2 regions of the Novosphingobium kalidii genome follow, and region 2 is predicted to be linked to the other one. Evidence: riboswitches for the same ligand, from Rfam matches in the RefSeq annotation. Region 2 holds a riboswitch; the other holds the start of a gene.
What was found. A riboswitch is a leader RNA that binds a small molecule or an ion and turns the genes downstream of it on or off. The one in region 2 is predicted to bind cobalamin.
Positions count from the first base shown of each region.

Region 1: it holds a riboswitch for cobalamin, as region 2 does, so the genes downstream of both, ABVV53_RS10310 (HoxN/HupN/NixA family nickel/cobalt transporter) here and ABVV53_RS02450 (TonB-dependent receptor plug domain-containing protein) in region 2, are expected to answer to the same signal.

Region 1 covers NZ_JBEWLY010000014.1:103,089-106,289, forward strand. Annotated here, with positions in the region: cobalamin riboswitch at 67-297, opposite strand; gene ABVV53_RS10310 (HoxN/HupN/NixA family nickel/cobalt transporter) at 370-1,407, opposite strand; cobalamin riboswitch at 1,718-1,950, opposite strand; gene ABVV53_RS10315 (hypothetical protein) at 2,064-2,366, opposite strand; gene ABVV53_RS10320 (c-type cytochrome) at 2,415-2,894, opposite strand; gene ABVV53_RS10325 (c-type cytochrome) at 2,966-3,201, opposite strand, start outside.
Region 2 covers NZ_JBEWLY010000007.1:124,642-127,842, reverse strand. Annotated here, with positions in the region: gene ABVV53_RS02450 (TonB-dependent receptor plug domain-containing protein) at 1-1,749, opposite strand, end outside; cobalamin riboswitch at 1,945-2,136, opposite strand; cobalamin riboswitch at 2,196-2,402, shown strand; gene ABVV53_RS02445 (hypothetical protein) at 2,619-3,201, shown strand, end outside.

The DNA.
Region 1 (3,201 bases), on a different contig from region 2:
CCAGCCACACAGCTTCGTCGCTCAGACGGAGAGTTACCGTGCCATGACCATCCCCTGGATCAGGCAAGAGCGACCGGTGCGCCGGCAGGTCTCCTGGCTCACGGGTCACAGCTTGATGCACGCCTTCCCAGACTTCGCCTGCACGGCGGGGCCCAGTGGCTGCTCCCGCATTCAGGAGCGATGTGCATCGTGCTATCCGCTTACAGTTGCAGGGACAGCCGCGGAATTGGGAGCAAGCCCCCTCACCGCATTCCCGATTAAGCCCCTTGCGAGGGCACCGGCGCGATCATCGAAACGCTGTTTTACCGGCGTTTCGATGATCGCCCTAACTCAAAGCGGTAGCCAAGCCAATCGCTCTTGTCGTCTCCATCAGGCGGCTGGCGTAACCTCGATCTCGTCGAACCGTTTCCAGCGATAAATCGCGAAGCTTGCCAGCCAGCACAGCACGAACAGTCCGATAATGGCAAAGCCAAGGCTGTTGAAGTGCTCGCCCAGTTCCGCGGCGATGCGCCATGGCGCGCCAGTGAGGCCTAACTTGTCGCCGATCAGCGCCAGCGCCTCGATCCCGCCGATGACGATGGCCACCATGGCGGAGATCAGGGTGATGGTGATATTGTAATACAACTTGCGGATCGGCTTGACGAAAGCCCACTCGTAAGCGCCCAGCATCACCACGCCGTCGGCGGTGTCGACCAGCGCCATGCCAACCGCGAACAGCGCGGGCAGCACCAGGATTGTGCCGATCGACAGCCCGCTCGCCGCCTGGCTGGCTGACATGCCCAGGATCGCCACTTCCGTCGCGGTGTCGAAGCCCAGCCCGAACAGGAAGCCGAGCGGGGCCATGTGCCAGCTCTTGTTAACGAGGCGGAACATCGGCCGGAACAGCCGCGATAGAAGGCCGCGGGATCCTAGCAGGATGTCCAGATCATCCTCGACATAGGAGCCGCCCGCACGAACGTGCGCGAAGGTGCGCCAGACCGAGCGCAGGATCACCAGGTTCATGGCGGCGATGGCAAACAGGAACAGCGCCGAGATCATGGTCGCGATCACGCCGCCCACCTCCTTGAACGCACCGAACCGCGCCAAGGCATTGGCCGTCAGCGCGATCGCGACGGAGGCGATGGCGATGATCGCCGAATGCCCCACCGCGAACCAGAAGCCGACCGCGATGGGCCGCTGCCCGTCCTGCATCAGCTTGCGGGTCACATTGTCGATCGCCGCTATGTGGTCGGCATCGACGGCATGGCGCAAGCCCAGACCCCAAGCCAGCAAGGCGGTCCCCAGCATCAGCGGCTGCCCATGGAACAGGCTGTAGGCCCAGACCCAAACCGCCAAGTTGGCGCAGATCAGCACCACAAGCAGAACGCCGACACGTCTCCTGAGGAACGATGAGCCCGATAAGATCATGGTTGGCTCCTCCCGCGAAAAGAGGCGAGAAGGTTCCTCTTGGCGGGCTTGTGTGAGCCCCGCGCGCCATCTTGCGCGCAGGCGAGGCTCGGCAGCAGAAATGCGGCGCAAGTGCCGCCAGTCACGATAGACTTAAACATGAAAGTTCCCCGGGCGTCTTCACGACAAGGCCGGGGCGTCCGCGCGAACGGTCGGCACGCGCGACAGCCGACGCCAAAGGCGACCGACGCACGTCACCGATGCGGCCCCAGCCGCACGTTCGTCGCTCAGACGGAGTTCACCGTGCCGCGGCCATCCCCTGGACCAAGGCAAGAGCGACCAGACGCCGGCAGGTCTCCTGGCTCACGGGTCACAGCTTGATGCACGCCTTCCCAAGCCTCGCACGATTTCGCGCCCGGCCCAGTGGCTGCCCCTTCAATGAGAGGCAATGTGCATCGCGCTATCCGCTTACAGTTGCAGGGACAGCCACGGATTTGGGAGTAAGCCCCCACACCGCATTCCCGATTAAGCCCCGTTGGGGGCACCGGCGCGATCATTCGAAAGCCAGCAAGACCCGGCTTCCGCAGCCTGGCTAATCCAACGTACCGCAAAAGCCAAGATCCGATCCCTCGTGGCCGCGGATATCGGGAAAGCTGTGGGGTAACTTACGCGATCTGTCAGCCGTTCGGCCGCGGTGCGAAGGAGCCGCACGACGCCCCTGAATTCACGGTAGAGCTAAGCATCGCACACTGACCGCACTCTTCGGCAGTCGCTGTGAAGAACGCGCATCCCGCGCAGCGCTTTGCGGGATCGTCGGCGACTTCCATGTAGCCGAGCGACCTGCGCCGGTTTTTCTGGCTTAGCGGAAGCGCAGCCGGGTCATAGCAGGTGGCGGCGCGGGCGGAAGTGCTGGCAAGGACGCCGATGAGTGGGGCACTTGTCAGCACAAGCCCCAGGAAGCGGCGGCGTGCGATCGTCATGGTTATCTCCGATCCGCGTCCGCCCTTGCGGCGGTACGCCTCCTGTTACTAGCTCTCTGACCGGAACTGGTCGTGGCAGCCCTTGCATGTCGCGCCCAGGCTCCGACTGGCGCTGCGGATGGCGCCAGCATCGCCCGAAGCGACGGCACGCTCCAAGGCGACTGCCTTTGCTGCGAAAGCGTCCTGCGCTTGCTTGAACTTGACGGGATCCGTCCAGATCGCCGCTTTGGCTGCAGTTTTCACACCAGCCTGAGGGCCGCTGCCGCGAGGAAACCACTTGTATTGCTGAGCTGCGGACTGGCGGATCGTGCGTGCGGCGCCCAGAAGCTCGGCTTTGTCCGGGGAAGGCCTGCGCAGCCCATCATTCACCGCCTTGAAGGCCGCTCCCAGGTGCTTATAGCCGGCGATGCGGGCGCGAACGGCATCGGCAGGGGCCGCAAGCAAGGGAGCTGCTACGCCGGCAAGCGTCAGGGCTGCCAGAATATGAAAGCGGCTGAAACTGGGCAAGCTCATCATCCTCTTCTTCATCAATTACTCCGGATCGTCATATGCTGCCCGTGGCTTCGCGACAGGGAGGCATTAACCCGACCTCAGAAATGCTACTTTTTCGGCTCACGATAGACGTCGTGACACTCCTTGCACGGCAATGCGCTGCCGAGCATCCCGGTGACGCCGGCAAGGTCGCCCTTGGCGCCCAGCTCCGCGAGTTGCCTGGTGTCGCGCTCGAACGCGTCCAACCGCTGCGAATAGTCGGCCCAGTTGCTCCAGACTTCGGGCTTGGAGCGGCCGCCAGGTACACGCGGCTCGAAGGCCGCCTTCGATGCCGCCGCTGACT
Region 2 (3,201 bases):
GCTGCTGGCGTTGTTGAAGCTTTCGCCCGAATAGCGCGCCGCCACGCTGGCCCGCAGACCGGAGGGAAGTTCCACGCCGCCCTCCAGGTTGGCGAGATGGCGCGGCACACGGGCGAGCTGGCGGCCATAGAAGGCGCTGTCATCGCTGCGGTCCTCAGCCTTGATCCAGCTGTAGTTGCCCTCCACGAAGAGCACGTTCCAGCGAGCCGAGCCGGCCAGTTCGAGCCCGCGAGCGCGGCTCTCCTTGATGTTGGCGTAGTACCCGAAACGGCTCGTAGCGGTGCCCGGGATGAAGCAGATCGGCGGCTGGGCGCCAGTGGTCGGGCAATACGCAAAGTCAATGAGGTTGTCGGTATCGCGCTGGAACCAGGTCGCCGAGGCTTCAAAGATCTCCCCAAAGCGATGCTCAAGGCCGACTTCCCAGCCCTTCGCCTTCTCAGGTCCCAGATCGGCGACACCATAGGCGCTGAAGAGCTGGTAAAGCGAAGGCGCCTTGTAGCCTTCGTCGTAACTGGCGCGCAGAATTGTGGCGCCGTCGTTGGGAGTGTAGACAGCGCCGGCGCTGAGCACCGTGTTGTCGCCAAAGCGCGACTGGTGATCGTAGCGCGCGCCTGCATTCAGTGTGAGACCGGCAACCGGCGTAAGCCGGACCTGCCCATAGAGACTGTCGGTGTCGGCCTCGCTCGGGACCAGCGTATAAGGCGCAAGAGTGTTCGATGGCGAAGCCGTGGTCATGCGCTGCTCCTCGCGCTCGGCTCCGAAAACAACGCCCAGCGCCTCGGAGGCGCGGTAAGTACCCTGGTATTCGAACCGCCGGACTCTGCCCTGCGCATCGAAGGTGATCTGACGGACGCGGCGTGATGGATCGTAGTTCTCGCGGTCCGTCTCGGTCTGGAGCACTGCGAGCCGGTTCACCAGTTTGCCGCCGAGCAGTGCAAAGTTGAGGCCTGCGTAGCCAGACCATTCCTCGGTCACACCATAGGCACTGCTATCGCCGCTGAAGTCATCGAAGTCGTTGCGAGCTTCGGCCCAGTAGCCCCGCACATCGAGCGAGACACCCTCTGCCAGCCGCACCGTCACCGTACCGCTTGCAGCCTGGCGGGAATAGCCGTCGTCCTCGGTGCCGTTGGCGCGCGTAGAAATCCCGTCAGTGGTGAAGGTGGAGCCTGCCAGGCGCCAGTCGATAGCCTCGCTCGTGCCGCCGATACCTGCGCGAGCAGAAACGGTTTCGTTGCTTCCTCCTTCGAGTGCAATGCTGCCTTCAAGCGGCTTCTCGGGCCGGCGTGTGGTGACGTGGACCACGCCTCCGATCGCATCGCTACCCCACAGGATCGACTGCGGGCCGCGCAGGATTTCTATGCGCTCGATGTCGTCGAGCATCAGGTTCGAGAAGCCATATCCGCCAGCGGTGGATGAGGGATCGGACAAGCGCATGCCATCGATCACCATGACGGTCTGCCCGGCGTCGGCGCCGCGAATCCGCAACGATGTAACAGCGCCGTAGCCGCCGTTGCGTGAAAGGCTGATGCCGGGCGTGCGCAGGAGAATGTCGGAGACAGCGATCGGCTGCTCCTCAATGATAGCCTCTTCGTCAAGGACAGTGACGCTGGAGGAGTTGCGTTCCTGGGAGACGGGAGCGCGGAAGGCGCTGACGACGATGCTCTGATCCGGCGCCTCGTCGGCGTAAGCGGGAGCGGAGAGAAGCAGCGTGATGACCGGAACAGCGGCCAGAGAAGTGATACGAGGCAAGATGAAGTCCCTTCCAGCAAACGGCGTCGAACCTGCCGGTCGACCGTCGCAAGGGAACGTGCGCGCTTGCCCCGTACGCAGGGCACGACATGACGCCCCTTGCGCGGTTTCCCGGCAAGGCAGTGCTGTCGTTGCACGAGGGGCGACCCTGCTTGTGGCGAGGGCCCTCGAACACCCGGTGCACCCTGCCCGGATGAAGAACGACTGCGTCAGGTAGGTCTCCTGGCTTGCGGGTCAGCACCGTTCCGGCCGCCTTCTCAGAACTGGGAAGTCCCAATGGCGAAATGGCCGGATGGCTCACCGCTTACAGTTGCAGGGGCAGCCCGGGGCTTTCACCCGAGTTCCCTTTTGATCCCTTCGCAGGGAACCTGTCGCGGCGCGGCCCCTATCCCGGACATACGCTGCATGCAAGTGGCTGAAGCTTGCCGCTCGCCGAGACATGGCTTATCGCGGCTCGCGTATCGGGTGCCCGAAGGGGCTTAATCGGGAAGTCTGGGGCTGGCGGCGTTGTCCGCTGGAGACCAGCACTGCTCCCGCAACTGTGACCGGTGAGCGCATCGCCACGATGCCATTGGGAGGCTTACTCCCGAGAAGGCGGCGACCAGCGTGTTTGATCCGGAAGTCAGGAAACCGGCCTGATGCCGTCGTTCCTTCGCGCGGGCGGGATGAACCGAGCGAACGAGGGGCTCGCACAATGCGGGCAAGACCCTTGGCGGACGACATTCGTGTGTCGCGTCGAAGGGGAGCCGTACGTTATGTCCAAACGCTGACCTGCTAGAGACGGCAGCTGTCGCTTTGCCTTGCTTCCTTCACGTGATCGCGCGCCAGCTGCGGGCGCGCTCTTCCACAGCCCTGACCGGAGACCCTCTATGGACCGTCGTCTTTCCTTGCAGTCGCCGCGCTTCGAGCTGGCGACATTCGCCACGCTCGCCGCCGTCATGCTCATCACCCGCACGCACTCGCTCAGCCATGTGGTGCATCTGCCCGACACCAGCCTCGCGAGCTTCTTCGTGCTTGGATACTTCGTGCGGCGTCCAATGGCCTTCGCGGGGCTGTTTGCCCTCGGCTTCGCCATAGATGTCGTGAAGATCTACGTTCTCGGCGGCTCCGGCTTCTGCTTCACGCCCGCATACTGGATGCTGCTTCCCGCCTACGGAGTGATGTGGTTCGCGGGTCGCTTCGTGGCCGAGCGCTTGGGTGAGCGGCTCTCCGCACTTTTCGCCGCGGCCGCGCTGCTGGTAATCTCCGCATTCGTCTCCAATCTCTTCTCCAGCGGCGGGTTCTACTTCCTCGGCGGCCGCTACCCGGATCCGACCATTGCCGAGTTCCTGCCCCGGATTCAGCGCTACTTCCCCGGCACTTTGCTGGCGACCTTGCTCTGGTCAGGCGTTGCCGCCGTGCTCTATGCCGCGCTCATCACCGCTCGTCCGGGTTTGCGCGACGGGGCTGCAA